DNA from 3 places in the Rhizobium hidalgonense genome. Region 2 is predicted to be linked to each of the others. Evidence: riboswitches for the same ligand, from Rfam matches in the RefSeq annotation. Region 2 holds a riboswitch; each other region holds the start of a gene.

Region 1 (10,321 bases), 130 kb from region 2:
CCATCTCGACGATCGCTGGCATGAAAAAGCTGGTGCCGAGCACACGGTCGAACAGCATCATGACGCAGGCGACGAAGAGGGCCGGAAAGGCCAAGAGCGCCATCACGGTCGCGGTGAAGATGCCCCAGACAGTGAGCGGCATCCGCATCAGCGTCATCCCCCGCGCCCGACCCTGCAGCACTGTTACCACGTAGTTCAGCCCGCCCATGGTGAAGCCAATGATGAAGACGATCAGCGAAATTAGCATCAAGAGGATGCCCCAATCCTTACCACCCGGCGTGCCTGATAGCACCGACTGCGGCGGATAGAGCGTCCACCCCGCTCCCGTCGGCCCACCAGGAGCGAAGAAGCCGGCGGCGAGGATCAGCACCGCAAGCAGGTAGATCCAGTAGCTCAGCATGTTGGCATAGGGGAAGACCATGTCGCGGGCGCCGACCATCAGCGGAATGAGGTAATTGCCGAAGCCGCCGAGGAAGAGCGCGGTCAAGAGATAAATCACCATGATCATGCCGTGCATGGTGATGAACTGGTAGTAGTGATCGGCATCGATGAAGGAGAGAGCACCGGGAAAGGCGAGCTGAATGCGCATCAGCCAGGAGAGCACCAGCGCCACCAGGCCGATCGAGATCGCGGTCAACGAATATTGCACGGCAATGATCTTCGCATCCTGGCTGAACACATATTTGGTCCACCAGCTATGCGGATGATAAAGTTCGACATCCTCGACTTCGGCGGAGGGGATGCCGTCGGATGGAATCTCGACCATGATCTCTCTTCCCTTCCCGCCGGTTTCTTGAACCGGCAAACGGCTTTCCGGCCGCTGCATCGCGTCAGTTTGCCGGCGGCGGCTCTCCCGATGACGCCGTCAACTGGGTGAATGTCTGCTGCTGCCCGAGCCAGGTCTGGTAGTCGGCATCCTCATCGACCACGACAGTGCCGCGCATTTGCGGGTGGCCGACGCCACAGAGTTCGGCGCAGAGGATCTCGAAAGTCCCCGTCCGGGTCGGCGTGAACCAGAAATAGGTAATCATGCCGGGGATCATGTCCATCTTGGCGCGGAATTCCGGCACGTAGAAATCGTGGAGCACATCGACGGAGCGCAGCAATATATGCACCGGCTTGCCGATCGGCAGATGCAGCTCGCCGCCCTCGATGATGATGTCGTCTAGGCCGCTTGCGTCGTTCTTATCGAGACCGAGTGGATTTTCGGCGGTGACGTCGCGCGTCTCCGCACGGCCGAGCTTTCCGTCCGCCCCCGGCAGGCGGAAGCTCCACAGCCATTGCTGGCTGACGACCTCGACCGATGCGGCATCGGCAGGCACCGTGATGAACTGGTTCCACACGATGAGGCCGGGCGCCAGCATCGCCGCGACGCCGACCGCCGTTCCCCCTGCCAGCAGCAGCTCCAGCCGGCGGTTCTCGGGCTCATAATGCGCTTGGTTGCCCGGTCTGTGCCGGAAGCGGAAGACGCAGTAGGCCATGAACGAAACCACCGCCACGAAGACGATGCCGGTGATCCAGAAGGTGATGACAAGGGTGCTGTCGATATAGGTCCAGTTGGACGCGATCGGCGTCCACCACCACGGGCTCAGCACATGGAACAGCACGGAGCCGACGACAATCAGGACGAGGATCAGCACGACAGCCATGTCCGCTCCTCCTCGAGCAGGTTGACCCGTGAAACCGCATTCCGCAAAAAGTCCGTGTTTATTATCGCACAGATAGAAAATATCGGCAATTACGGCAATTTAAGCATGCCTACCGGCCGCGGCCCGTCATTTGGGCTATTGCCCGTCATTGCGAATATTGCTTGAGATAGGCGATGAGATCGGTGATCTCCTTGTCGTCCTTCACGCCGACAAAGGCCATCTTCGTGCCCTTCACCTTCGCTTTCGGATTGTGCAGATAATCGCGCAGCACCGTCTCGTCCCAGACGAGACCGCCTTCGCCGGCGGCCTTCATCGCGGCTGAATAGGCGAAATCGGGATGCGTCCCGGCCTTCCTGCCGAACAGCTTGTTCAGCGACGGACCGACCTTGTTGGTATCGGACTCGACGACATGACAGGTTGCGCATTTCTTGAAAACAGTGGCGCCCGCCGTCGCATCACCCTCCTGCGCCCCGGCATAACCGGGGAAAAGGGCACTCGCGGTTGCACCAATCAGCAGAACAACACGGTAATCCATGGCAAACCTCATCCTCCTCAAGGTCGCCAGCCACTCACACCGTCCACTATCTCTCGCGTGTGAGTGGTGGTTGTTATGGCCCGAAGCTTAGTCCTTCGCGGATGCAAGTCAATCGCTTCGACAGTTGGGGTCGGCTGAACGCATCTGAGATCCGGTGAACCCGACGCTGGTAATGGCCGCTACATTCCGATCGAAAGCGCCTCCCGCACCGCCAGTTCGGCCATGGCAAGCGCCGCCTCGCGGGTCCTGGCGGCCGCGATGAAGCGGCCGTTGTGGCAGAAGCTCGCGCCCTCTATGCCGCAAACCGCTTCCAGCTCTCCATTGGTAAGACCGGCCCAGGCTGCCGGCAGATCGGCCCGGAGCTCGAACCCTTCCTCGGCGCGGCGGATACCGGTCACACACCAATCTTTTTCACGCGGGTGGACGACGAACAGCAGGTGATCGGCGCCCGCCTTGACGATGGCCGGACGGAAGGGCATGCCCCTCGGCAATTCCAGAACACGCCCCTGCCCCGCAGCCTGGATTGCCTGATGCACGATCGTCTCGGCTCGTAGTTTTGCAGCACTTTGGCCGATCCTGGCCTCGACGAAACTGCGAGCAATGGCAAGCGCCGCATGGAAAGCGCGATCGTCGGCCTCGGGCTCCGCTTCATCGAAAACCGGTTTCAGCGTCTCCAGCAGCACCGGCAGCGTCAGTCCCGCCAGTGGCCCCGAGGGACTGAGCGCGCCGTTGTCGGTCAGGTCGATCGGCAGCACGAAGCCGGCGTCGAAGGAAGCATGCACCGTCTCGACATCTGCCTCTGGAAGACCGGAGGCAGCGAGATAATCCCTGCCGAAATGCTTCCAGATCAGGCCGAACGAGCTGTAGGGCTGGCCATCTTCGCGCAGCGGCGCGCCGCGCTGATGGTGATCGAATATCCGGGCAGCAGGGTCATAGGTTCCGCCGACATCGTAGATGATGCGGTCTTGACCCGGCGTGATCCAATCCAGCGCCCGGCTGCGGACGATCCGCGCCTGCGGGAAAAGCCCGGTCAGGATGACGCTTGACAGCAATTCGTCGGCATGGAAGCCACCGGAATGAGTGACGAGGAAATCGGGGATCATGAGAGCTTACGCCTTGTCGTTCGCGGAGGTCCGCTTGCGGGTCGGCACCAGATAGCCGTTGCCGGCTGCTATCTCAACCCGTCCGTCACGCATTTCGCTCAGCGCCTGTCGATCGTCGCTTGTTTGTCGTCGCCGAACTTTGCGAGTGACAGACGCCGGTGGCTGCACGTCTCGTCACGCTCTGGATCGACGTTGCCGCCCTCGCAAAACTGCCTATCCTGCGACCATCAGAAGTGGCTAGCGAAATTTGCAAAATCGGAAAGAGGCAGCGCTTGGAAATTCCTCCGCACTTTCATGTTGTCGAGACGGCTGGATGGCTTGTGAACCACCGTATGAACTCCGCTCTCCCCGGCTATCTCATGATCGGTTCCAAGACCGACACGACCGACCTGTCGGATTTGTCCGTAAACGCCTTGGCCGAATTCGGCCCCTTGCTCGCAAGGGCTCAGAGCGCATTGAAGCAGGAATTGAACGCTCAGCGCGTCTATATCGGCCGATACGGGCACACGCCCGGTTATCCGATCCATTTCCATGTGATCCCGATCTATGACTGGGTGGAGGAATTATTCTGGAAGGACGCCCGCTATCGCCTGCTGGCGAATTTCGCAGAGGGACCGGGGGAAACCGCAACGGATGGCGCGGAACTGACGCTGTTTGTCTGGCGTGAGTTCTGCGAACGCGCAATACCGCCGCCCATCACCGGGCCATCGGTCTCAGAGGCCATCCAGTTGTTGCGGGACACAATGGTGTTTCCGGCGCTTTAGGTTTTTGCGCTCAGACGCGACATGCACGAAGAACGTGGCTAAGACAGCGCCGGTTCCGGCTGTCCTGCGACGAGCGCACGAGCGGCTGCTGCGCCGGCATGCAGGCAGATGAGCCCGATCGCGGCCAGAGAATTGATCAGCAGGACATCAGCCACGACCGGCGCCGAAAACGCGCCCTCGCCTGACGGAAGCACCGCCGTTGCGGCAAAGAGCACGCCTTCATAGGCAACGAAGCCGGCGATGAAGGCGCCGGCCATGGTGACGGTAAGGCCGGCAGCGAGACGAAGTACCCCAAGCGCTGCGGCCAGCGATGCCAATGCCGCAACACCGATCGCAAGGCCCCAGGCATAACTGTCCCAGGTCTGGGGATAGCCGAGCACGAGATATCCTACCATCTGGTTGGCGAACCAGGCCAGCAGTACCGCGGTCACCGCCATCCGCCGGGGAAGAATGACGGCCGACACCGCCGCCAGGGCTACGAAGGGTGTGACGCAGGCAAAAAGCAGGCTGAGCGCAACGCTCGCACCTGAAATGAGGACGACCCAGGCAACAGCGAAGCCGGGGACGACAGGGCGCAGGGGAAACTGATTTCGTTCGAGCATCTCGAAACTCCGTTCGGCCGGGCGCACGCGCCCTGCGAAATCATACGCCAGTCCAGAAAAAAGGCCAGTGAGGTCACAGCGCCCCTTTAGGTCGAAATCCCCGGGCGTTCCTCAATCGATGACGTACTGGATATGATGGCGGCCATGCACGGCCGATTTCTGGACATGGGCGCGAACGCCGAAGACCCGGCCGATCATATCCTCCGTCAGCACATCCTCCGGCGCGCCGGAGGCGACGACCTCGCCCTTCTCGAGCACCGCCAGGCTGTCGCAAAACATCGCCGCCAGATTGAGATCATGCAGCGCGACGACAGAGGTGATGCCGAGTTTCGAGATCAGCGAGAGAATGTCGAGCTGATGCTGGATGTCGAGATGGTTGGTCGGCTCGTCGAGCAGCAATTCGCTCGGCGCCTGCGCCAGGGATCGCGCAATATGGACGCGCTGGCGTTCGCCGCCCGACAGCGTCTGCCAGAGCTGGCCCGCCCTCTCTCGCATGCCTACCCGCAACAGGGCCTCTTCGACGGCGGCATCATCCGCGGCGCCCCAGGACGACAGCAGCCCGCGATGCGGCGTGCGGCCAAGCCGCACGACATCTCGTACTGTCAGTTGCGTATCGGTCGCCGACTGCTGCTCGACGAAGGCGACACGGCGCGCAAGGTCTGCGCGCGACAGCGAGGAAATGTCGTCTTCCCCAAGCCTGATGACGCCGCTGCGAGCTTTGCGCAGGCGGCAGATCAATCTGAGCAGGCTCGATTTTCCGGAGCCGTTCGGCCCGAGCAGGCCGAGCACCTTGCCCTTTTCCACGGCCAGGCTGACGCCGTTGACGATGACAGTGTCGCCGGCGGCAAAACTCACCTTGTCGATCCGGATGCTCATGCGCTTCTCCGCACGCGATAGAGAATGACGGCGAAGGCCGGTGCGCCGAACAGCGCGGTGACGACGCCGATCGGCAGGATCTGCTGCGGTATGATGATGCGCGAAACGATATCGGCGCCGACCACGAAGATCGCGCCGCCGAGCGCCGTTGCCGGCAGCAGTCGCCCATGCGACGGCCCGACGAGGAAGCGGGCGGCATGAGGAATGACGAGGCCGACAAAACCGATCGATCCGACCATGCTGACGACGCTTGCCGTCATCGCCGCGGTCGTGCCGAAGAGCACGATCTGGACGCGGCGCACGGAAATGCCGAGCGAGGCTGCCGCATCGGTGCCGAAGGCGAAGGCATCGAGCGCCCGCACATGAGCCATGCAGATGATGAAGCCAATCAGCGCGATCGGCACCGAGAGATAGACATCGGGCCAGCGCACCCCGCTGAGCGAACCGAGAAGCCAGAACAGGATGCCGCGCGCCTGCTCGGCATTCGCCGATGTTGTCACCACGTAGGAGGTCAGCGCATTGAAGAGCTGCGACCCGGCGACGCCGCAAAGAATGATGCGCTCACCGGTTCCCCCGACCCCCGTCGCCAGGAAGCCGACCAGCAGGAAAGCGATGACCGCGCCGATAAAGGCGCCGCTCGAGAGACCAAGAACGCCATAACCGAAGCCGAGGATCGTCACGCAGACGGCGCCGGTCGAGGCGCCGGCGGAGATGCCGAGCACATAGGGTTCGGCCAGCGGATTGCGCAGCAGCGCCTGGAGGATCGCCCCGCAAAGCGACAGCGACGCGCCGGCGCTTGCGGCAACCAGCGCCCGGCTCAGACGATAATCCCAGACGATGCCCTGGTGGATGCGGCTGAGTTCGAAATCCGTTCCGAACAGCCGGTTCAAGACGGCCTCTGCCGTCGTCGCAAGCGGGATGGCGATCTCGCCGATGGAAACGGCAAGGCTGACCATCAGCCCGAGAAGCAGAAACGCTGCAATGGTGAGCGCTACCGGCGCCCACCATCCCTGTTTCCTGGCGGAGATCGCGCTCACTGCGAAAGGCCGAAAGACTTGATGCCGTTCGCCAATGTCTCGATGCCGTCGATCGTCCGGATCGTCGGGTTCATCGACTGCGCGTCCATCATCACGAAGTGCTTGTTCCTGACGGCATCCAATTCCCTTGTGACCGGGTCGTTCTCGAGGAAGTCGACCTTGACCTTGGGATCGTCGGCCGCGTAGCGGCGGCGATCCATCGTCGCGATGACGATGACTTGAGGGTTTGCCTGGGCGATGGTTTCCCAGCCGACCAGCGGCCATTCCTCTTCCGTCGTCACGACGTTCCTCGCACCGATCGTCTTCAGGATATAGGCCGGTGCGCTGTTCTTGCCGGCAATAAAGGCGTCGCCGTTGACGTCCTTGCTGGAGAACCAGAAGACCACCGGCAGGTTCTTGCCCGATGCGCCTGAAATCGACGCCACGGCATCGGCCTCGCGCTTCTGCAGCTGCGCGATCAATGCATCGCCGCGCTCCTTGACGTCGAAGATCTCAGAGAGTTCGGCAATTTCCTGGTAGATCAGGTCCATCGTGAACAGCTCCTTGCGCACGCCGTCACCGCCGTCGGTGTTGACCTTGGCGACGCAATCGGCCGGCGCGAGATAGGTATTGATCCCGAGGTCGGCGAACTGCTCGCGTTTGCCGACCGAGCCCTGCGCGCCGACATGCCATTCGAACTCGGCCGCCACCAGATCAGGCTCCTGCCCGACGACGGATTCGAAGCTCGGATCGTTGTCGGCAAGCCGCTTGATCTTGCTGTTGGCCTCGGCATATTGCGGCAGGACGGGACCGACCCAGACGGCCGTACCCGTGATCTTGTCGGCAAGGCCGAGCGAAAAGAGGACTTCGGTCATGCCCTGGCCGATCGAGACGATCTTTGCCGGTGCCTTCTGGAAGGTCACCGGCTGGCCGCAATTGGTGATGGTCAGCGGATATTGGGTTGCGGCAAGGCTTGGTGCCGCAAGGCCTGCGAGCCCGAAGGCAAATGTCATGGTGGCGAGAATTTGGCGCATGGAAAACCTCGATGAAGGGAAAAGAGGGGCAGAAATCACGCTTACGCGTAGATTACGCCGCAGGAGGCCCAATCGAGACGGATGCATGCCGATATGAGGCAAAGGTTCAGAAGGTCAATCATGTCTGTTCCTTGTCCGGGCATCCCCGCCCGGTTGATTGGATCGTGATTGACGGCAGGTCTCCTGGCTTGCGGATATACGCCGTTTCAACCGCCTTCCCGCACGCTATGCGCAGTGGCTGGGCCAAGGCCCCTGGGGATGGACGCTGAAGCGCTCGCCCCGGGATGATGGACAATCCGCTTACAGTTGCGGGGGCAGCCACGGTCTCGGTCCCTACTGGGTCGTCCTCACCGTGTTCCCTATTAATCCCCTTGGAGTCATCTTCAGGGAACCGTCGCCCCCAGTTACGTCGCCTGCCCGGGCGGCGTCAATGACTATTGCGGGGGAGTTGAGAAATGGAGAGGGAACGTGGGAGCGCTGTCTGTCGTGGCTCGCGGCATCCGCCAACGTCCCTCATGCTGCGATGCGCAGCCTGCGAGTGCGATGCCTCGAAGCACGCGCCGCAACGCTGCGCCTTGCTACAACGCATCCAGCGGGATCTTCAGATAGCGCCGGCCATTATCCTCCGGCTCGGGCAGCCGTCCGCCGCGGATGTTGACCTGTAGCGCGTGTAGCATCAGCTTCGGTTTCGGCAGCGTTCGGTCGCGTGCCTGGCGCAGCGCCACGAAGCCGGCCTCGTCGATGCCTGATATATGCGGATTGGCGCGCTTCTGGGCGGCCACCGTGCTTTCCCAGCGCGGGTGACGGCCCCCGGGCTGATAGTCGTGGCCGGAAAACAGCCTGATGTCCTCGGGCAGCGACAGGATCGCCTGGATCGAGTGCCAGAGGGCGCTGGCGCTGCCGCCGGGGAAATCCGTGCGCGCCGTGCCGGAATCCGGCGTGAACACGGTGTCATGAACGAAGGCGGCGTCACCGATCACATAGGTCACCGAGGCAAGCGTGTGGCCGGGCGAGAACATCACGCGGGCTTCAAGCCCGCCGATCTCGAAAGTGTCGCCATCGCCAAACAGCCGATCCCATTGCGAGCCGTCGGCTTCGAACTTCGGCCAGTTGTAGATCTCCTTCCAGAGCCGCTGGACGTCGGTGACATGGGCGCCGATCGCCGTCGGCGCGCCGGTCTTTCCTTTGAGGTAATGCGCGGCGGAGAAATGATCGGCATGTGGATGCGTGTCGAGGATCCACTCGACCGCCAGCCCCTCGCTTTCGATATGCGCGAGGATGGCATCGGCATTGGCCGTTCCCGTCGCACCCGACATCTCGTCGAAATCAAGCACCGGGTCGATGACGGCGCAGCGTTTCGTCGCCGGGTCTGAAACGACGTATTGCACACTGCTGGTGCGGGGTTCGAAGAAGGCCTTCACATCAGCCGCCTGCCCCGTCCGTTTTTCCAGCCAGCGGCGCGCGCCGGCAAGATCGAAGCCCAGATTTTGACCGAACGCCTCGACATCCCCGGGCTTCATCCGCCCGTCCAGCACTTCGCCGAGCGCATAGAGCGTCAGCGCCCGCGTGCCGCTCTTGCAATGGGCAACGATCGGTCCCTTCGCTTGCGTCATCGCGGCCTGGAAGGCGTGAATATCGGCCTCGGTGATCTCGGTCCCCTTCACCGGCACGAAGCTGTAGGCGAGCCCGGCGGCGGCTGCGGAAGCCTTCTCCGCTGCATTGCCGGGTTGCCCCGGCTCCTCCCCATCCGGCCGGTCATTGATGACGGCGGCAAAGCCGTCTGCCGCGAAAGCGGCAAAACCGGCGGCATCGGGCTGCCCCGCCACCGATATCTGTTCATTGACCTTCACGGATGTCATCGAAGCCCCCGCGCTGCCTGCATCATACAGTATCGCATGTATATCGATACAATCTCATAAGTATATTGTTGAGCGCAAGGATGCGCGCTCTACCATGCTGCAAGCCTCACGTCCTATAGTGCCGGCGCGGAGAAATATTTGCGCGGCACCTTCTCTGTAAAGCGATGCATCTCCTGTTCGACAGCGAGCGCCCTGTCCTTCACGATGCCAATCTCTTTTTCCACCATGCCCGCTATCAGCCAGCTGTAGGCGACAGCCATCATGGTCGGGAGAAGGCAAATCCCGGTGACGCCGAGAAAATAGCGAATGCGAATGGCCTCTCCCGCAAAGGCAGAGCACAGTACCAGAAGAACGAAAGCGATGGCGCCGACAACAAGCGCCGCGTAGCTGACAGCCTTATCGTAAGAATACATGTTTTCGCTGTACGGTGCCTGCGAACGACGCTGGTTCCAGATATGAAGGTTCAATTTCTGAGCCTCCACATCCGCCGTCATCCAAGCGCTTGTCTCCTCGCTGCCCGGCAAGATCTTTTCCGGTTTCGGTACCGATCGGTAAAGCGCCAGAGCCCGCGCAATGGTCTCGTCGGTCTGCCTCATGGCGCGATCGTATTGCTTCAAAGCCGGCGTGCGTATCTCGCGAAACGAAAAATACGCCAGATTCAACGCAACGCTGATTTGAAGAACAGACTGCATGTCACCCAGCCGCATCCGCCACTCCGCCCTGATCATGCAATCCCAAATGCACAATCTCACAGGTCCATTGTTTCGTGCAAGCATTGCGGCGGGAGGCTTTCGCAGACATTTCTGCCCAGCCCCAGCTTTTCACAGTCAATCGCGGCGATCACCGACGACGCAGGCTACGCCACCGAAGCCGCCTTCAACCG
Region 2 (10,321 bases):
TCGCGCGATGCGGCCGCGCTGATGAAACGGCGCAACTACGGCCGCCTGATCGCGGTGACGTCGATCAGCGGCCATGTCGTCATGCCCGGCGATTGCGTCTATCCGGCAGTCAAGCAGGGCCTGACCGGCCTGATGCGCGGCATGGCGGTGGAATTCGGCCCACACGGAATCACCAGCAACGCGATTGCGCCCGGCTGGTTTGCCACCGAGACGAACGCGGCGATGGCCGCGAATGAGGAATTGATGCCGTTCGTGCGCGAGCGCATCCCGGTCCAGCGCTGGGGACGCCCGGACGAGATTGCCGGCGCGGCGCTGTTTCTGGCAAGCGCCGCCGCTTCCTTCGTCAATGGCCATGTGCTGACGGTCGACGGCGGCATGACAGTCAGGATGTGAGCGGCTGGGATCGTGTGGCGACGCGAGGTCGCCTTTTATCGCCTCGCGAGCCTCAAACTGGAGTAGCTTCGCTAGCCACTGGGAGACTGAGGCATTGTCATCCGTAACCCGCGTTTGCCCCTCTCGAATTCCGCATCCTTCATTCGCGTGGGAGTAGTATCGTGACGCGAAGCAGGCTAATGGATGGCATGCGCGACATGGCTGTTTCAGCGCCTGTCCCGCGGTTCCCGGTGCCTGGCCTCGATTGTAAGACGGCTTCTCCGGCTCTCGGCCCGATGCGGAGGTTTTAAAAATTAACGATCATATCCACTGGCTGATAGAGCAGGGAATCACCAGCGAGCATATTAGCGAGCTGATTACCGGATTATGCGATCGGCTGATCGCCGATGGTTTTCCCATTTGGCGAGGCAGCATCGCGATGCCGTCCATTCATCCCATGTATGGCGGCGTCTCGGCCAATTTCCTGCGCGGCGGGGCGACCACGATCGAGAATGCCGAATATGGCACAGCAGCAGTGCTGAAGTTCGAGAAGACGCCAATATACTATCTTCTGGGGCGTGGCGAAGCGTCTGGGCGTTGGATTCTTGCCGACGGAGAGGGGATCGACAGCTATCCGCAGCTGGCTGAATTCGCGCTTGGCGGCGGCACGGATCATCTGGTCAACCTGCTGGAGTTCCCGAAGGAGGCTGCGCTGCGCGGCGTCAGCCTGTCGTTGACCAGCGACCTGCCGGGCGGATTTTCCGACGATCAACTGGCTGTTGTCACACAGCTTTTTCCGGCGCTTGGGCTGGCTTGCTACCGCATCGCGGCATCGAAAACCGCCGCTGACATCCTCGCGGTCTATACTGGCGCCAAGACGAGCGCGCGCATCCTCGCAGGTGATATCCAGAGAGGAAAGGGCGCTGCCATCAATGCTGCGGTCCTGCTTGCGGATCTGAGAAACTTCACGGCATTGACCGAAGTCTATCAGCCGGGCGAGATCGCGAGGTTTCTGGATGAACATTTCGAGCTGATCGGCCGGCATGTCGAGGAAAATTCCGGCGAAATCCTCAAGTTCATGGGCGACAGCGTGTTGGCGATCTTTCCGACAGGCAGCGAGGAGGGCGAGGATCCCCGGAAGGCCTGCACGGCCGCGCTTGCCGCCGCACGGAATGTTCTGGAGGCAAACGAGGCTCTGAACCTTCAGCGGAAGCGTGAGGGCGGTCCCGATATCGGCGTCGACGTCGTCCTGCATCTTGGCGAGGTCTTCTACGGAAACGTCGGCGCGCGCGGCCGGCTTGATTTCACGGTGATCGGCAGGGCGGTTAACGAGGCCTCGCGGCTGGAGAAACTCTGCGGCGAACTTGGCCAGCACCTTCTGATGTCGGAAAGCTTCGCCGTCGCCTGCGGGACTGCCTGCGAACGTCTGGGATCGTTCGAATTGCGCGGCGTTTCGAAGAGGGCCGATGTGTTCAAGCTTGCCGTGGCTACTCTCTGATTCGAAATATCATAGTGTGTCTGAAAGACGCGCGACGCTGCAGGTCGTAACGGCTCAGATCTCGCCTGACACTTCGCGGCGGCGACGGTCGAGTTCTTCGCTGTAGCGGCGCAGGGTGTGGCTTTCGCTGAGCTGGCCGATCACCTTGCGTTCGATCAGGTTATTGACGACGGCAAGGGCTTCGCTTTCGCTCTTGTCGAAGATCGCCGCCGCCTGCCTGGCGTTCATCTGTGGCTGCAGGAAATCGTTGCGGTAGTGGATGAAATCGGCGAGCGTCTTGCCCTCGTCCTGCGCGTCGGTCGGGTTGGCGTAGATTTCCGGCACCAGCACGAGGCCCAGATATTTGTCGCTCTCCTCGACGAGGATAACGCGCTGGGTGGAGCCGATCGGAAAGGCCTGCTTGAACTCTTCCAGCGTGATACCGGCCCTGGCCTTCTTGACGTCGGCGCGCATCAGCTTGTCCACCGTCAGGTTACGGATCCAGCCGACGTCATGGGCGCTGCGGATGCTTTCGCCGCGCAGATGGAAGCGCCATGTGGCGAAGGAGTAGCCGAAGGTCGAGCGCACGACGAGCGAGGAGGTGATGACGGCGGCGAGCACCAGCGCCGTGATCGGAAAATCGCCGGTAATTTCGAGCGCCAGGAAGGTCATCGTCAGCGGCCCGCCGATGACGGCGACCGCAAGCGAACTCATGCCGACAACGGCATAGATGACGGGCGTCAGCGTCGCATCGGCGAAATAGGGACCGCAATAAGCAAAAAGCTTACCAAGCAGGGCGCCCATGAACAGTGAGGCGAAGAACAGGCCGCCCCTGAAGCCCGAGCCGATCGAGATCGCCGAGGCCAGCGATTTCAACAGAAAGAGGCCGATCAGCGCCGGGACAGCCACGTCGCGGGAAAGGTTGAGATGTAGCGCCCCGTGGCCGGCCGAAAGCACCTGCGGCGAGATCATCGCCAAGAGCCCGACAACGATGCCGCCCAGCGCCGGGCGAAAGGGCGGGGCGATCGCGCTCTTGCGCGCCAGTTCTTCGATGAAGGCGACGCCCTGCATCAGCAGGATGCCGACGCCGGCGCAAAAGACGCCGAGCAGTAGAGCCGGGATATAATCGGCCGGCACGACCGAGCCGAAGCTGCCGATATCGATGGTGAAATCGCCCTCGGTGAGTAATCGCGCGATGAGGGTCGAGACGAGGGCTGAGACGACGACGGGGGTCAGCGACACGATCGTATAGGTGCCGATGATCAGCTCGAAGGCATAGAAAGCGCCGGTCAGCGGTGCGTTGAAGGCGGCGGCGATGGCGCCGGCCGCACCGCAGCCGACGAGCACGCGCAGGTCGGAGCGGCGAAGCTGCAGCTTCAGGCCGAATTTCGAGGCGAGGCCGGCGGCAAGCTGGGTATAACCGGCCTCCAGGCCGACCGAGGCGCCGAAACCGTTGGAAATCAGGTTCTGCACCGCGACGATGATACTGTCGGTCAAGGACAGGCGGCCGCCATGCAGCGCATTCGCCTCGATCGGATCGACCATTGGCTTCTTGCGCCGTTTCGCCAGGACGAAAAGCAGCAGACCGAGCAGGACGCCGCCGACGACGGGGGCGGTGAGCAGCAGCAGCTTGTCTTCGATCAATGAGGAGCTCAGCCTTTCGTCGTCCGATATGCCGAAGACCAGCTGGTGCAATTCATTGGAGACGAAGCTCATACCGGTGACGGCAAGTCCCGAGGCGATGCCGACGACGGCGCCGGCGAGCGACAGGCCGACCTCGCTGCGACGGGTCAGCGCGCGCAACCGCTCCGGATCAAAGAAAACACGCAGCGCGCGCAGGCGGCGCTGATCCAATTTCATAAACATGGCTAGACAACTAGGCGGGGAGAGACCCGGTCAAGGGCGGTGATGCCGTCCGCTTGCCTTGCAATTGCGGCGAAAAGCCGGCGCGAGAGTCAAATATTTATGACGTAAGTCTCTGATAAATGACGATAATTCTGGTAGGGTAAGTCGTGTTTGGCCGAGCGTGCCGCGTCGCAAACGATTGGCCCACCGCCAAGGCCGGTTGACTTCACCCTTGAGCTTGCCTAACCATCCCTCAACGGATGGTCGCCTGACCATCCAGATATAACGGATGGTTCCGGATCGGTGTAATGCCTTTCCGGATGAAAAGGGAATGTGACGGGGCGGACCCAAACCGGGGGCCTTCATCACAGCCGACCCCGCGACTGTAGAGCGGTCAGGGTCTTCCATCCGGCATCGAGCCCTTTCGGCCGGCGGCCTCGCAATGGTGCAGGCGGACGGGACGGGCGACATGCCGGAAAAGCCACTGGACATGCATGGTGATCAACCGGGGTCGGACGCCTCTATTTCTACGAATCGTCCACCTCTTCGCCGATGCAGCCGGGAAGGCGAGGCAGACCCGCTGGCACGATCAGGGGCGACCGTAACGGGTCGCCCCGATCGCCGCCGATACCCGCGAGCCAGGAGACCTGCCATTCGTGCCGGGCAAGAAGCCCACCCCTGGGCAAGAGGCCCGCTGCCAGCACGGAGGTTGTTTTGGCTGAACGATTGAATTCGGCGCGGCCTGGTGCGGCGCCATTGGGTGGCCATTCCGTCCCTCTCGGTGAGGGGCGTGTGATACGCACTTTCCTATCCTCCCTCATTCCTGTGCTCGTCACAGGAATCCAGTGCGCCCAAGTCCTTGGGCGCGGGAGAATTCTTGAGAGTCTGTATGGAGTCATTCACGGCGCGGACGCGCCGTGGCTGGATTCCTGTGACGAGCAAAGGAATGAGGGAGTGTGGCGGGGCGTCGCATTCTCGCACGAGGCCATCTGCGCATGACGATCGCCCCCTCCAACTCCACCCTTATCCTCGGCGGTGCACGCTCGGGCAAATCCCGTTTTGCCGAATCCCTCGTCGTCGCGACCGGCCTCGGTCGCCACTACCTCGCCACCGGCCGCGCCTGGGACGACGAGATGCGGGCGCGCATTGATCAGCACAGGGCCGACCGCGGTCCCTCCTGGACGACGCATGAGGAGCCGCTCGATCTTGTCGGCAAGCTTGCCGCCATCGACGGCGAGGGGCGCATCGTGCTGATCGACTGCCTGACGCTCTGGGTCACCAATCTGATGATGGAGGAGCGTGATTTGGCAGCGGAGTTTACGGCGCTTGCCGATTTCCTGCCTGGCGCCAGGGCGCGGCTCGTTTTCGTTTCCAACGAGGTCGGCCTCGGCATCGTTCCCGACAATCGCATGGCGCGGGATTTTCGCGATCATGCCGGCCGGCTGCACCAATCGATCGCGGCGAAGGCCGCCGAAGTCTATTTTATCGCGGCAGGTCTGCCGATGAAAATGAAGGGTTAAGTCCATGAACCAGCAGAAGATTCCAGCAACCGTCATCACCGGCTTCCTCGGCGCCGGCAAGACGACGATGATCCGCAACCTGCTCACCAATGCCGGGGGCAAGAAGATTGCGCTGATTATCAACGAATTCGGCGATCTCGGTGTCGATGGCGAGGTGCTGAAAGGCTGCGGCGCTGAGAATTGCACCGAGGACGATATCATCGAGCTCACCAATGGCTGCATCTGCTGCACCGTTGCCGACGATTTCATTCCGACGATGACGAAGCTCCTGGAACGAGAGCAGCGGCCCGACCATATCGTCATCGAAACCTCGGGGCTTGCCTTGCCGCAGCCTTTGGTCGCCGCCTTCAACTGGCCCGACATTCGCACTCAGGTGACCGTCGACGGCGTCATCACGGTGGTCGACAGTGCGGCTGTCGCCGCCGGCCGCTTCGCCGACGACCATGATGCCGTTGATGCGGCGCGCAGTGAGGATGCATCGCTCGATCACGAAAGCCCGATCGAGGAACTGTTCGAGGACCAGCTCACTTGCGCCGATCTGATCGTGCTCAACAAGACCGACCTGATCGACGTCGCCGGCCTTGGCCGCGTGCGTGACGAAGTCGCCTCCCGCACCGTGCGCAAGCCGGTGATTATCGAGGCGAAAAACGGCGAGGTTCCGGCCGGCATCCTGCTCGGCCTCGGCATCGGCACGGAGGATGATATCGCCAACCGCAAGTCGCATCACGAGTTGGAGCATGAGGACGGCGCGCCGCACGATCACGATGAATTCGACAGCTTCGTCGTCGAGCTTGGCGCCGTTGCCGATCCCGCCGGCTTCGTCGAAGCGCTGAAGACGATCATCTCAACCCATGACGTGCTGCGCCTCAAGGGCTTCGTCGATATCTCGGGCAAGCCGATGCGCCTGCAGCTGCAGGCGGTCGGCAGCCGCATCGACCATTACTTCGACCGGGCTTGGGGCCTGGGCGAAACGCGCGCAACGCGCCTCGTTGTCATCGGCCTGCACGAAATGGATGAGGGTGCGGTAAGGGCGGCGATCGAGGCGCTGGCGTAAGCCCATGCATCTGCTTCTGGCTCAACAGGGAACGATCAGCGACGGCGAGGAGGCGATCGACCTCGGGCAGACGCCCGGCGATATCCTGTTCCTGTCGGCGGCCGACAGCGAGCTTGCGGCGATCGCGGCCGCCCGTCACGGCGGCGAGGGGCGGCATTCGCTGAGGCTTGCGAGCCTGATGAGCCTCAAGCACCCGATGTCGGTCGATACCTATGTCGAGCGGACAGTGCGGCACGCCAAGCTGATCATCGTGCGCGCGCTCGGCGGCGCCAGCTATTTCCACTATGCACTGGAGGCGCTGCATGCTTGTGCGGCTCGCAGCGGTGCGTTGATTGCCGTGCTGCCGGGCGATGCCAGGCCGGATGCGGGGCTTGTGCCTTTTTCGAATGTCGATCTCGACGATCTGAACGCGCTCTGGGCCTATCTGATCGAAGGCGGCGATGCCAATGCGCGGGCCTTTCTCGATTATGCCGGGGCGATGCTGTCGGGGGCGGAGAAGCCGGCACCGGCCGCACCCTTGATGAAGGCCGGCATCTGGTGGCCGGGGCGGGGGCTGATCGGGGTCGAGGAGTGGCGGCGGGTGGCTCTGGAGGTGCCCTCCTTATCGATGGAGGTTGTGGTACCCCCCTCTGTCCTGCCGGACATCTCCCCCACAAGGGGGGAGATCGGCAAGTCGCTTGGGCTTCCAACAAAAGAAACGTTTGAGAATGCCGCACTTTCGCCGGAAGAGGCGGCACGAGGCCTCTCATCCCCGATCTCCCCCCTTGTGGGGGAGATGTCCGGCAGGACAGAGGGGGGTACCCCAAGCTCGACGGAAGACGTGGAATTCGAACCTACAGTTTCCCCCATCGTCGCCATCAGCTTCTACCGCGCCCTCGTGCAGAGCGGCGAAACCAAGCCGATCGAGGCGTTGATCGACGCTTTGCAGTCGCTTGGCCTGAGGCCGCTGCCGGTCTTTGCCTACAGCCTCAAGGATCCGGTTTCGATGGGCATCATCGAGAGCGTGTTTTCGGCGCTGAAACCCGATGTCGTCATCAACACCACCGGCTTTGCAGTTTCGGCCCCGGGTGCGGACCGGCAGCCGACAGTGCTGGAGGCGGATGGGGCGGTCGTGCTGCAGGCGATCCTGTCGGCCTCGTCGCGGGAGGCATGGGCTGCCTCCTCGCAAGGTCTGTCGGCGCGTGATCTCGGCATGAATGTGGCGCTGCCGGAAGTCGACGGAAGGGTGTTGGCGCGGGCAGTCTCCTTCAAGACGGCGGCGCGCTACGATGCGGCGGTCGAGACGAACATCGTCGCCAGCGAACCAGACGCCGGCCGGGTGCGCTATACGGCGAAACTCGCCGCCAATTGGGCGCGGTTGCGTGGAAGGCCGGCGCGTGACCGGCGCATCGCGCTCGTCATGGCGAACTATCCGAACCGCGACGGTCGGCTCGGCAACGGGGTCGGCCTGGATACGCCGGCCGGCAGCATCGAGGTGCTTCGGGCGATGGAAGCCGCGGGTTATCCGCTTGCCGATATTCCGGCCGACGACGACGCGCTGATCCAGCATCTGATGCAAGGGCCGACCAATTCAGGGCATGACGGCAGGATCATCCGCGAGACGCTTTCCCTGAGTCGCTACAATGGCTTCTTGGAATATCTTCCCAATCAGATTCAGGACGAGGTGAGAGCCCGCTGGGGAGATCCCGAGAGCGATCCGTATTTTCGCGAGGGCGTCTTCGCCCTGCCTTTCGCCCGCTTCGGCGGCGTGCTCGTCGGCATCCAGCCGGCGCGCGGCTACAATATCGATCCCAAAGAAAGTTACCATTCGCCGGATCTCGTGCCGCCGCATGGTTACCTTGCCTTTTATGCTTTCCTGCGGTGCGAGTTCGGCGCCGATGCCGTTATCCACATGGGCAAACATGGCAATCTCGAATGGCTGCCTGGCAAGGCGCTGGCGCTGTCGGAGACATGTTATCCGGAAGCGATCCTCGGGCCGCTGCCGCATCTCTATCCCTTCATCGTCAACGATCCGGGCGAGGGCACCCAGGCCAAGCGCCGGGCGGCCGCCGTCATCATCGACCATCTGACGCCGCCTTTGACACGAGCCGAGAGTTACGGGCCGCTCAAGGATCTGGAAGCGCTGGTCGACGAATATTATGAGGCCTCCGGCGGCGATCCCCGCCGCATCCGGCTGCTCAGCCGGCAGATTCTCGACCTCGTCACCGATATCGGCCTCGACCGGGATGCCGGGATAACGAGCGGCGAAAGCGAGGGCGAGGCGCTGAAGAAGCTCGACGCCTATCTCTGTGACCTCAAGGAGATGCAGATCCGCGACGGGCTGCACGTGTTCGGCGTGTCGCCGCAGGGACGGCTGCTGACGGATTTGACGGTGGCGCTGGCGCGGGTGCCGCGCGGGCTGGGCGAAGGTGGGGATGCGAGTCTGCAGCGGGCGATTGCGGGGGATGCGTTAGGAAACACCTCCCCAACTCTGTTCAGCAAAAACCCCTCCCCAACCCCTCCCCACAAGGGGGAGGGACTTGCCGTTGCGCTCGCGGCTACCTCTGCGATCAGAGATGACGTGGAGACGGTGCGCCCCGCAAGCCCCTCCCACTTGTGGGGAGGGGTTGGGGAGGGGTCTTCCTTCGACCCGCTCGACTGCGACATGGCTGCCCTTTGGGCCGGCCCACGTCCCGCCATCCTCGCGGACCTTCTCGACGCCCCCTGGCGCAGCAACGGCGACACTGTCGAGCGCATCGAGTTGCTGGCGGCCAAACTCGTCTCCGGCGAGATCGCCAGCCCCGCGGAATGGGAGGCGACGAATGCGGTACTCTCCGAGATCGAGACCCGTCTCAAGCCTTCGATCCTCGCCTGCGGACGGGCCGAGATCGAAGGCCTGCTTGCCGGCCTCGACGGCCGCTTCGTCGCGCCCGGCCCCTCCGGCGCGCCGACGCGCGGGCGTCCGGATGTGCTGCCGACAGGCCGCAATTTTTACTCCGTCGACAGCCGCGCCGTGCCGACGCCGGCGGCCTATGAGCTGGGCAAAAAATCGGCCGAGCTTTTGGTGCGCCGCTACGTGCAGGATCACGGCGAATGGCCGGTCTCCTTCGGGCTGACCGCCTGGGGCACGTCGAACATGCGCACCGGCGGCGACGATATCGCCCAGGCGCTGGCGCTGATCGGCGTCAAGCCGCTCTGGGACATGAGTTCGCGCCGCGTCACGGGCTATGAGATCATCCCGCAAGCGATGCTCGGGCGGCCGCGTGTCGACGTGACGCTCCGCATTTCCGGTTTCTTCCGCGATGCTTTTCCCGAGCAGATCGCCCTGTTCGACAAGGCGGTCCGCGCCGTCGGCGCGCTTGAGGAGGACGAGGCGGACAACCCGATCGCAGCGCGCATGCGCGGCGAGGCGGCAAGGCTGGCAGTTGCCGGTCTCGATGCTGTCGCGGCGAAACGCCGGGCCGGCTACCGGGTCTTCGGCTCGAAACCGGGAGCCTATGGCGCCGGCCTGCAAGCGCTGATCGACGAAAAGGGCTGGGAGCGGCGCGCCGATCTTGCTGAGGCCTATCTCGTCTGGGGTTCTTATGCCTATGGCGCCGGCGAAGAGGGCAAGGCCGAACGCGGCCTGTTCGAGGAGCGGCTGCGCTCGGTGCAGGCCGTCATTCAGAATCAGGACAATCGCGAACACGATCTGCTCGACAGCGACGATTACTACCAGTTCGAAGGCGGCATGGCGGCGGCGGCCGAACAGCTCGCCGGCGCGCGTCCCTCGATCTATCACAACGACCATTCCAGGCCCGAGCGGCCGGTGATCCGTTCGCTGGAAGAAGAGATCGGCCGCGTCGTGCGCGGGCGCGTGGTCAATCCGAAATGGATAGCGGGCGTCATGCGCCATGGCTACAAGGGAGCGGCCGAGATCGCCGCCACCGTCGATTATCTCTTCGCTTTCGCAGCGACGACGAATGCTGTCGGTGCGCATCATTTCGAGGCGGTCTACCAGGCCTTCGTCACCGATCCGGCAGTCGCCAACTTCATGATGGAGAAGAATCCGGCGGCATTCGACGAGATGAGGGA
Region 3 (10,321 bases), 1.4 Mb from region 2:
GGGGACGAATCGCCGTGCCTGTGTATGATGTGGATAACGAAGCGTTAACGGAAAAGCGCTGTGGAGAACTCCTTTATAAAAGGGAGCCGGCAAAAGCCGGCTCCTCGAGATTGTTCGGAGATTTAAGCGCCCTTCACCGGCCCGTGGTCCGCAACACATGAGCGGCGGCGACCATGTTGACGAGTGCCGGACGCACCTCTTCCCACTTGCGGGTCTTCAGGCCGCAATCCGGATTGACCCACAACTGCCCGTCCGAGAGTCGCCCGCGGGCAAGCTGCATGAGCTCGGTCATCTCGGCGACCTCGGGAACGCGCGGCGAATGGATATCGTAGACGCCGGGGCCGATTTCGTTCGGATATTTGTAGCTTCGGAAGGCTTCCAGTAGCTCCATCTTCGAACGGGAAGTCTCGATGGAGATGACGTCGGCATCCATCGCGGCGATGGCGCCGATGATCTGGTTGAACTCCGAATAGCACATGTGGGTGTGGATCTGTGTCTCGTCGGCAACGCCGGTCGAGCACAGGTGGAAACTTTCCACCGCCCAGTCGAGATAGGCCTTCCAGTCCGCCTGACGCAGCGGCAGGCCTTCACGAAGTGCCGCCTCATCGATCTGGATCATCGCCGCACCCGCCTTTTCGAGATCGGTCACCTCGTCGCGAATCGCCAGCGCGATCTGCCGGCTGACATCTGCACGCGCAAGATCGTCGCGGACGAAGGACCAGTTGAGGATCGTCACCGGCCCCGTCAGCATGCCCTTCACCGGCTTTTCCGTCAGCGATTGCGCATAACGCCACCATTCCAGCGTCATCGGCTTCGGGCGCGAGACGTCGCCGAAGATGATCGGCGGACGGACATAGCGTGAACCGTAACTCTGCACCCAGGCATGGGCGGTGAAGGCGAAGCCTGAAAGCTGCTCGCCGAAATACTGCACCATGTCGTTACGCTCGAACTCGCCGTGAACGAGCACGTCGAGTCCGATCTCCTCCTGCCAGCGGATCGCCGATTCCGTCTCCTTTCTGAGGAAGGCCTCGTAATCGGAGCCGCTGATCGCACCCTTGACATAGGCCGCGCGCGACTTGCGCACTTCCGGCGTCTGCGGAAAGGAACCGATCGTCGTCGTAGGGAAGAGCGGCAGTCGCAACCGGTCGTCCTGAAGCGCTTTGCGCGCGAGGAATGCGCGACCTCGGCGTTTCATCCTCCCGTCGATGCCTGCCAATCGCACCGCAACTCCGGCGTCATGAACCCTTGAGGAAGAGGCGCGGGCAGCGACGGCGCGCAAAGACGCTTCAAGCGCACCGATAACGCCGCTCCGGTCCGCAGCACCGCTGCCGAGCACGGCAAGCTCGTCCAGCTTCTGCGTCGCAAAGGCGAGCCATGTTTTCAGCTCGCCGTCGAGCCCTGCTTCCAGATCGAGATCGATCGGCACGTGAAGGAGGGAGCAGGACGGCGCGATTTGAAGTCGATGTTCCCCTAACCTGGAAACCAGCGGCGCGATCCTGTTCAGGATGGCGTTTAGATCGGCCCGCCAGATGTTGCGTCCGTCGATGACGCCGAGCGACAGCACGAGACTATCAGGAGTCCTTTCCAGGAGAATCTCGACCTGCTGCGGCCCGCGCACCAGATCGACATGAAGGCCTGCGACCGGCAACTCAATTGCCGCCGGAAGATTGTCGCCCAAGTCGCCGAAATAACCGGCGAGCATGATCTTGAGATCCGGCACCACTTCGCCAAGCGCCCGGTAAGTCTGGTTGAGCGCGGCGCGCTCGCTGTCGGAAAGATCGAGGACGAGGCATGGCTCGTCGACCTGTATCCAGTCGGCACCTGCCGCACTCAACTCGGCAAATATCTTGGCGTAGACCGGCAGCAGCCGGTCGAGCAGCTCGACCGTGTCGAAGCCGGCCTCGGTGGATTTGGCGAGTTTCAGGAAGGTGACTGGCCCTAGAATGACCGGCCGCGTATGGATACTTAGCGCCTTCGCCTCCAGGAATGCCTCCAGCGGTCTATTCGCAGTCAGCGTGAACGCCTGGTCACGCCTGAGTTCCGGAACCATGTAGTGGTAGTTGGTGTCGAACCATTTGGTCATCTCCAGCGCCGGCACCCCGTGACCATGGTGGACATGGCCGCAATCGCCGTGATGGCTCTCGCCGGTCGAGCCGCGCGCCATCGCAAAATAGGTGTCGAGATCGACAGGACCGCCCTTCCAGCCATAAGCGGCCGGAATCGCGCCGACCATCACCGCGAGATCGAGAACATGATCATAGAGCGAGAAGTCATTGGAGGGGATGATGGCGATCCCCTTTTGCTGCTGCAGCTCCCAGTTCTCGGCGCGCAGCTTTTTCGCCGTTTCCAGGAGTGCTGCCGCGTTGCTCTTGCCGGCCCAGTAGCTTTCCAGCGCGAATTTCAGTTCGCGGTGGCTTCCGATCCTCGGAAAGCCGAGATTTGCAGTCTTGATGCTCATTTCCTTACCCCGAAGGTTATGGGCAAGGCACTGGCGAGACGCATCGACGAACGGACATGAAGGTACCGTTTCGCAGAAGGCGGCACACCGGGACACCCCGCCCGTGGACGTTATCGATCGTGGCAGGTCTCCTGACTTGCGGGTCGTTGCCACCGTCCAGTCTTCCCGGGCGTCTTTCCCAGTGACGTCAATTGGACGGCGGCTCTCCGCCTACAGTTGCGGGGGCAGCTTCGGATTGGGCGCTACTGCATAATTCCTGAAATCGGATTCCATTTCAGGATAAAATTATGCAGCAATTCAACACAGCGCCGCACCGAATTCCCTCTTAGCTCCGGACCGAACGATCCGCAGAACCACGATGCCGCGAGAATGCGCCCGCAAGCGGATGCCGTCAAGAAATATAAAGAAATGTTTATATCTTTATTCGAAGCAGTCGCAACGCATTGATCGTTACCAATACTGTCGCGCCGGTATCGGCGAGGATCGCCGCCCAGAGCCCGGTGATGCCGGCAATCGTCGTCACCAGGAACACCGCCTTCAACCCGAGCGCGATGGTAATATTCTGCAGGATGTTGCGCATCGTGCGTTTGGACAGTTCAATCATCCGTGCGACGTCGCCGACGCGTCCGTGCAACACGGCGGCATCGGCCGTCTCCAGCGCCACATCGGTGCCGCCGCCCATGGCGATGCCGATATCGGCAGCAGCCAGCGCCGGCGCATCGTTGATGCCGTCGCCGACCTTGGCGACGATGAAGCCCTGGCGCTTCAATTCGCCGACGACTTGCTGCTTGTCTTCCGGCATCATCTCGCCGCGCCAGTCGATGCCGAGCATGCCGGCAACGGCTGCCGCCGTTCGCTTGTTGTCGCCCGTCAGCATGATCGCCTTGACGCCTGCCAATTTCAGTGTGGAGAGCCCGGCCTGCGCATCCCCGCGCGGCTCGTCGCGCATGGCGATGAGGCCGGCCGCAACACCATCGACGAGCAGGACCGAGACACTCTTGCCTTCGTCGTTCAGAACAGTGATGCGCGCTTCCTGTTCGCCGTCCAGCGCGCCGCGCTCGCGGGCAGCGGGCGGCGACAGCAGGTCCAGCGTCTCGCCGCCGACCTTGCCGCTGATACCCTTGCCCGGCAGTGCTTCCAGCTCGAAGGCCGGCGGCACGGGAAGGCCGTCCGCCTTGGCGCGGTTAAGGATCGCCAGCGCCAAGGGATGGCTGGAACCCTGCTCCAGCACCGCGGCGCGCGAGAGCACCTGCGCCTCGCTCAATCCGAAGGAAACGATATCGGTCACCTGAGGCTTGCCTTCCGTCAGCGTGCCTGTCTTGTCGAAGGCGACCATCGTCACCTTGCCGAGCGTTTCCAGCACTGCGCCGCCCTTCATCAGCAGCCCGCGCCGCGCACCCGCCGAAAGCGACGCGGCGATTGCCGCTGGCGTCGAAATGACGAGCGCGCAGGGGCAGCCAATCAGCAGGATGGCAAGGCCCTTATAGACCCATTCATTCCACAAGCCGCCGAACAACAGCGGCGGCAAGACCGCAACAAGTGCTGCGATCACGACCACGCCGGGCGTGTAATAGCGCGAGAACCGATCGATGAAGCGTTCCGTCGGCGCCTTGGATTCCTGCGCTTCCTCCACCAGCTTGACGACGCGGGCGATGGTATTGTCGGCAGCGGCCGCCGTGACGCGGACCCTGAGCACCGCGTCGCCATTCACCGTTCCGGCGAAGACGACGGCATCGACGCCCTTGCGCACCGGCGTGCTTTCGCCCGTTACCGGCGCCTCGTCGATCGCGCTCTCGCCCGAGATGATGATGCCGTCCGCCGAAATGCGGTCGCCCGGACGCACCATGATGATCGCGCCGACGACAAGGCTCTCCGCCGGCACCTCCCGCGTCTGACCGTTCTCTTCGAGCAGCGCATTCTTCGGCACCAGCGCGGTCAGCGACTGGATGCTTTCGCGCGCCTTGCCGGCGGCCACGCCCTCCAGCAGCTCACCGACGAGGAACAGGAATACGACGGTCGCCGCCTCCTCCCCCGCATTGATGATGACGGCGCCGACGGCAGCGATCGTCATCAGCATCTCGATCGAAAATGGCGTGCCGGAGAGAGCCGCCATGACCGCCCGCCGCGCGATCGGCACCAGACCGACCAGCATGGCGATGATGAAGGCATAAGATCCGATCGCCGGCACCAGATGGCCGATCGCATAGGCGGCAATCAGCGCTGCACCCGAGAAGATGGTCAGCCGGCCCTTCTTGCTCTGCCACCAGGGACCGGTCGTCGGCCCATGGTCATGTCCATGCAGACCTTCGATTTCCTTTTCGCCACGGGCAAGGCCGTGATCGTGACCTGCGTGATCGTGGTCATGGCCTTCGTGATCGTGATCGTGACCCACGTGATCGCCGTGATCATGCGAGCCGTGGTCATGTGTCGGCGCCACGCCTCCGGCAAAGGGCGAGACGGAATATCCGAGCCCCGTCACCTTCTTCTCGATCGCCTTGAGATCGCTGCCGTCATGCCGGACGGTCATCGTGCCGGCCATCACCGAGACGGAAACATCCGCGACACCCGCCACGCGCCTGACCGCGGTATCGATCTTGGTTGCACAGGAGGCGCAATCCATGCCGCCGACCCGGTATCGTGTCTCGCTCGTTTCAGCCATGATCCGCTTCCTTGTCAAACAGAAGCATCTCTCCTACATCCTCTAGCGACTAGAGGTGCAAGAGAAAAATCATGAAAAAGATCACCATTGGTGAAGCGGCTCGCCAGAGCGGCGTCAAAGTGCCGACGGTGCGTTATTACGAAAGCATCGGCCTGCTCGCCGCGCCGAGCCGCAGCGAGGGCAACCAGCGCTCCTTCGAGCCCGCCGACATCAGCCGCCTCGCCTTCATTCGCCATGCCCGCGAACTCGGTTTCGAGATCGAGGCGATCCGCACGCTGCTCACCCTGCAGGATGATCCGCACCAATCCTGCGCCTCGGCCGATGCCATCGCCAAGGCCCGCCTCGTCGAGGTCGAACAGCGCATCCGCAGCCTGATGGCGCTGAAGGCCGAGCTGGAAACCATGGTGGAAGGCTGCGGCCATGGCCGGGTCGACCAATGCCGCGTCATCGAGGTTCTCGCCGACCACGGCCAGTGCACGCATTCGCGCCACTGACGAACTGACAATCTTGCAAGCAACCAACGCCCACGTCAAAACTGCAGCAGAAAGAATCGGGCGAAGGCATCCATGAACCAGAAGCGAATTGCCATCATCGGCGGCGGCCCGGCGGGCCTTGCGGCCGCCGAACTGCTTTCGCTCTCCGGCCATGCGGTGACGGTTTACGACGCCATGCCGACCTTCGCCCGCAAGTTCCTGCTGGCCGGCAAGTCGGGCCTGAACATCACCCATTCCGAAGATTATGCCCGTTTCGCCACGCGCTTCGGCGCCGCCGCCGGCCGTCTGCGTCCCGCGCTTGATGCCTTTACCCCTGGCGATATCAGGGATTGGGCAGCGGGGCTCGGGACGGAAACTTTCGTCGGCTCGTCCGGTCGGGTTTTTCCAACGGTGATGAAAGCCTCTCCCTTGCTGCGCGCCTGGCTCAGGCGATTGGAGGCGCAGGGCGTCACGCTGCGCAGCCGTCATCGCTGGGTCGGTTTTGCCGAGGAGGGCTACCTTTTCGAAACGCCCGAAGGACGCAGCATCGTCCATTGCGACGCCGCCCTGCTGGCGCTCGGCGGCGCAAGCTGGCCGCGCCTCGGCTCCGATGCGCGCTGGCTGCCCTGGCTATCGGAGAAAGGCGTCGAGATCGACGCCTTCCAGCCCGCCAATTGCGGCTTCGTCGTCGGCTGGAGCCAAAACTTCAGCGAGCGTTTCTCCGGCGAGCCGGTGAAGTCGGTCACCGCTACATCCGAGGCCGGCACCTTTCCCGGCGAATTCGTCATCACTGCAAGCGGCATCGAGGGCAGCCTCGTCTATGCCAATGCCGCCAGCCTCCGCGACCGGCTTCTGACCCACGGCAGCGCGGCCCTGACGCTCGACCTCACCCCGGGCCGGACGACCGAAAGGCTGGCGCGCGATCTTGCGCGGCAGGATGCCAAATCGAGCTTCTCAAACCGCCTGCGCAAGGGCGCCGGCCTCGACGGCGTCAAGGCGGCCTTGCTGCGCGAACTCGCCCCCGAGCGCAACCGGACCGACCCCGAACGTCTCGCCGGCATAATCAAAGCCCTGCCGATCCCCGTTCTGGCAACCCGGCCGATCGCCGAAGCGATTTCCTCGGCCGGCGGCATCCGCTGGAGCGGCATCGACGACGGCTTCATGCTGAAGGCGCTGCCGGGCACCTTCGTCGCCGGCGAGATGCTCGACTGGGAGGCACCGACCGGCGGTTATCTCCTCACCGCCTGTCTGGCGACCGGCCGGGCGGCGGCGCGCGGCATCGAAGCCTGGATCCAGCGCTAGGCCGAGGCCGGATGGAATGTCATGGCAAGGCCGTTCATGCAGTAGCGAAGCCCTGTCGGCTTCGGGCCGTCATCGAAAATATGCCCGAGATGGCCACCGCAGCGGCTACAATGCACAGCGGTCCGCACCATGCCGAAGGTGGAGTCGTTCTCGGTGCCGACGGCATCTTTCAGCGGCGCCCAGAAGCTTGGCCAGCCGGTGCCGCTATCGAATTTGGTCGCCGAGGAAAAAAGGTCCTGATTGCAGCCGGCGCAGGCGAAATTGCCCTTCCGCTCCTCGTGCAGCAAGGCGCTGGTAAAGCGGGATTCCGTTCCCGCCTGGCGCAGGACAGTATATTGATCCGGCGTCAGCAGCTTGCGCCATTCAGCCTCGCTATGCGTCACCGCGAAGGTCTCGCCGGCAAACGCCTTGCCGGCCAGGCCCAAGTGAACCGCGAGCGTCCCGAAAGCGACACCCATCAGCAACAATCGTCTGTTCATCATCGTCGGATCTCCTCGCCGGGAAACTTCGTTTCTGCACAGAACTACGGACAGGAGCGGTCTTTTGTTACATGATGACGGCTCGAACACCGAAATGTGAATTCAACTGTTTTGTCGGGAGGAGCCGCACTTGGATACCCACCAGGCGCCGGCTGATTGCAAACCCGCCGCTTTTCCATCAGACTATGCTTCGGTGGGAGGAGCCGATGCACGAAAACTCAGCACATGCCGATCACGTCTACACGTCTGCCCAGCGCGATTCCGCCGCGGCCAGTTCTCCAGTGGTCGCCTCCTGGCGGCGATGCATGACCATGCACCAGCTCGCCCCCGAGGATGAACGGGCGCCGCTGCGCCTGACCGACGAGGAATTCCGCCGTGCCCGCGAGCAGTCCGGGCAGCTGATCGCCAGCGCGACGGAAGAACTCGATCGCCTCTTTAACACCGTTGGCAAGGCCGGCTGCTGCCTGCTTCTGACCGACAAGAACGGCATCGCCTTGGAACGCCGTGGGGCTGCCGGCGACGACAAGGAATTTCACGAACTCGGCCTCTGGACCGGCTCGGTCTGGACCGAGGCAAGCATCGGCACCAACGGCATCGGCACCGCCCTTGCCGACGAGCGCGCCGTCGCCATCTTCCGCGACCAGCATTTTTTCTGCTCGAATACCAGCCTCAGCTGCACGACCGCGCCGATCCGCGATCATCGTGGCCGGCTGGCCGCAGCCCTCGACATCTCCACCTGCCGTGAAGACGTCAACGAGATGACCTTGGCGATCCTGACGCAGACCGTGCGCGATGCGGCGATGCGTATCGAACTCAACCTCTTCCGTTCGGCCTTCATAGGCGCCCGCTTTCTGATGGTCCCGGCCGGCGCCAATTCCGCCGCCGCCCTGCTTGCCGTCGACCGGCACGACCTCGTGCTCGGCGCGACACGGGCCGCCCGCATCGCGCTGCAGCTGGACGACAAGCGGATTGCCGCCGGCATTCCGGCCGCCGATGCGCTGCATGAAGCTGGTGTCTCACAGCAGGAAGAGATTATCGAAGCGGAAAAGGCAGCCTTGCTGCGGGCACTGTCGCGCACCAGCGGCAACGTCTCGCAGGCAGCCGTCGCGCTCGGCATCAGCCGCGCCACCCTGCACCGGAAGATGAAGAAGTTCGACCTGCATTGACGAAGCGGCCGAAGGTTCCGCCGACAACTGCGGTCCTTATGCGATCTGTCGCATGTCTGCGACAGTGTGCACTGCGGTATGGAAGACCTCCCCTGTTCCCTTCAGCAAAATCCGCACAATTTCCTCCCACTGGTTCACTTGGAACCTGGATCACCATGGGAGGATGACATGCTTCATCAGAAAATCGTCGAGTCGCCGTTCAAGCTGAAATACGGCAACTATATCGGCGGCGAATGGCGCGAGCCGGTCGAAGGCAAATATTTCGAAAACCTGACGCCCGTCACCGGCGGCAAGCTCTGCGACATTCCCCGCTCCAATGAAAAGGACATCAATCTCGCTCTCGACGCCGCCCATGCGGCCAAGGAGAAATGGGGCCGCACTTCGGCTGCCGAGCGCTCCAATATCCTCATGAAGATCGCCCAGCGCATGGAAGACAAACTGGAATTGCTCGCCCAGGCCGAAACCTGGGACAATGGCAAGCCGATCCGCGAAACCATGGCGGCGGACATTCCGCTGGCGATCGACCACTTCCGCTATTTCGCCTCCTGCATCCGCGCCCAGGAAGGGTCGATCGGCGAAATCGACCACGATACTGTCGCTTATCACTTCCACGAACCGCTCGGCGTCGTCGGCCAGATCATTCCGTGGAACTTCCCGATCCTGATGGCCACCTGGAAGCTGGCGCCGGCACTTGCCGCCGGCAACTGTGTCGTCCTCAAGCCTGCCGAGCAGACCCCGGCTTCGATCCTGCTCTGGGCCGAATTGGTCGGCGATCTCCTGCCGCCCGGCGTGCTCAACATCGTCAACGGTTTCGGCCTTGAGGCCGGCAAGCCGCTGGCGACCAGCCCCCGCGTTGCCAAGATCGCCTTCACCGGCGAGACGACGACCGGCCGGCTGATCATGCAATATGCCAGCCAGAACCTCATTCCGGTGACGCTGGAGCTCGGCGGCAAATCGCCGAACATCTTCTTCGCCGACGTGATGGCTGAGGATGACGATTTCCTCGACAAGGCGCTCGAAGGCTTTGCGATGTTTGCCTTGAACCAGGGCGAAGTCTGCACCTGCCCGAGCCGCGCCCTCGTCCAGGAGTCGATCTACGACCGCTTCATGGAAAAGGCGGTCAAACGCGTCGAGGCGATCAAGCAGGGCAACCCGCTCGACAGCGCGACGATGATCGGCGCCCAGGCATCGACGGAACAGCTGGAAAAGATCCTCGCCTATCTCGACATCGGCAAGCAGGAAGGCGCCGAGGTGCTGGCTGGCGGCACGCGCAACGATCTCGGCGGCGAACTGGCGAACGGCTACTACGTCAAGCCGACGATCTTCAAGGGCCACAACAAGATGCGTGTGTTCCAAGAGGAGATTTTCGGGCCGGTGGTTTCGGTCACGACTTTCAAGGACGAGAAGGAAGCGCTCGAAATCGCCAATGACACGCTCTACGGCCTCGGCGCCGGCGTCTGGAGCCGCGACGCCAACCGCTGCTATCGCTTCGGCCGCGAGATCCAGGCCGGCCGCGTCTGGACCAACTGCTACCACGCCTATCCCGCCCATGCCGCCTTCGGCGGCTACAAACAGTCGGGCATCGGCCGAGAAACCCATAAGATGATGCTCGAACACTACCAGCAGACCAAGAACATGCTGGTGAGCTACAGCCCGAAGGCGCTCGGCTTCTTCTGAGACTGATATGGGAGAGGTTTAAAACCCCTCCCCACAAGGGGGAGGGGCTGACGATGCCGCTCCACCAGCTTTCCTTGCCGAACTCTCAGCAAGGGATATGCCGCTTT

What was found. Region 2 has a riboswitch for cobalamin ahead of cobU (bifunctional adenosylcobinamide kinase/adenosylcobinamide-phosphate guanylyltransferase). Riboswitches for the same ligand answer to the same signal wherever they lie in the genome.
Region 1: it holds a riboswitch for cobalamin, as region 2 does, so the genes downstream of both, FFM81_RS08065 (ABC transporter substrate-binding protein) here and cobU (bifunctional adenosylcobinamide kinase/adenosylcobinamide-phosphate guanylyltransferase) in region 2, are expected to answer to the same signal.
Region 3: it holds a riboswitch for cobalamin, as region 2 does, so the genes downstream of both, metE (5-methyltetrahydropteroyltriglutamate--homocysteine S-methyltransferase) here and cobU (bifunctional adenosylcobinamide kinase/adenosylcobinamide-phosphate guanylyltransferase) in region 2, are expected to answer to the same signal.

The regions. Positions count from the first base shown of each region.
Region 1 covers NZ_CP054027.1:1,709,747-1,720,067, reverse strand. Annotated here, with positions in the region: gene ctaD (cytochrome c oxidase subunit I) at 1-766, opposite strand, end outside; gene FFM81_RS08100 (cytochrome c oxidase subunit II) at 831-1,649, opposite strand; gene FFM81_RS08095 (c-type cytochrome) at 1,795-2,184, opposite strand; gene FFM81_RS08090 (MYG1 family protein) at 2,364-3,287, opposite strand; gene FFM81_RS08085 (HIT family protein) at 3,560-4,051, shown strand; gene FFM81_RS08080 (hypothetical protein) at 4,090-4,653, opposite strand; gene FFM81_RS08075 (ABC transporter ATP-binding protein) at 4,765-5,529, opposite strand; gene FFM81_RS08070 (FecCD family ABC transporter permease) at 5,526-6,566, opposite strand; gene FFM81_RS08065 (ABC transporter substrate-binding protein) at 6,563-7,579, opposite strand; cobalamin riboswitch at 7,736-7,990, opposite strand; gene blh (bifunctional sulfur transferase/dioxygenase Blh) at 8,158-9,438, opposite strand; gene FFM81_RS08055 (hypothetical protein) at 9,552-10,145, opposite strand; partial or broken gene FFM81_RS32650 (hypothetical protein) at 10,263-10,321, shown strand, end outside.
Region 2 covers NZ_CP054027.1:1,843,822-1,854,142, forward strand. Annotated here, with positions in the region: gene FFM81_RS08750 (SDR family oxidoreductase) at 1-393, shown strand, start outside; gene FFM81_RS08755 (adenylate/guanylate cyclase domain-containing protein) at 812-1,870, shown strand; gene FFM81_RS08760 (chloride channel protein) at 1,925-3,715, opposite strand; cobalamin riboswitch at 3,968-4,363, shown strand; gene cobU (bifunctional adenosylcobinamide kinase/adenosylcobinamide-phosphate guanylyltransferase) at 4,690-5,214, shown strand; gene cobW (cobalamin biosynthesis protein CobW) at 5,219-6,268, shown strand; gene cobN (cobaltochelatase subunit CobN) at 6,273-10,321, shown strand, end outside.
Region 3 covers NZ_CP054027.1:484,854-495,174, reverse strand. Annotated here, with positions in the region: gene metE (5-methyltetrahydropteroyltriglutamate--homocysteine S-methyltransferase) at 134-2,458, opposite strand; cobalamin riboswitch at 2,563-2,831, opposite strand; gene FFM81_RS02355 (heavy metal translocating P-type ATPase) at 2,871-5,117, opposite strand; gene FFM81_RS02350 (MerR family transcriptional regulator) at 5,189-5,611, shown strand; gene FFM81_RS02345 (TIGR03862 family flavoprotein) at 5,684-6,892, shown strand; gene msrB (peptide-methionine (R)-S-oxide reductase MsrB) at 6,889-7,374, opposite strand; gene FFM81_RS02335 (helix-turn-helix domain-containing protein) at 7,578-8,537, shown strand; gene adh (aldehyde dehydrogenase) at 8,706-10,214, shown strand.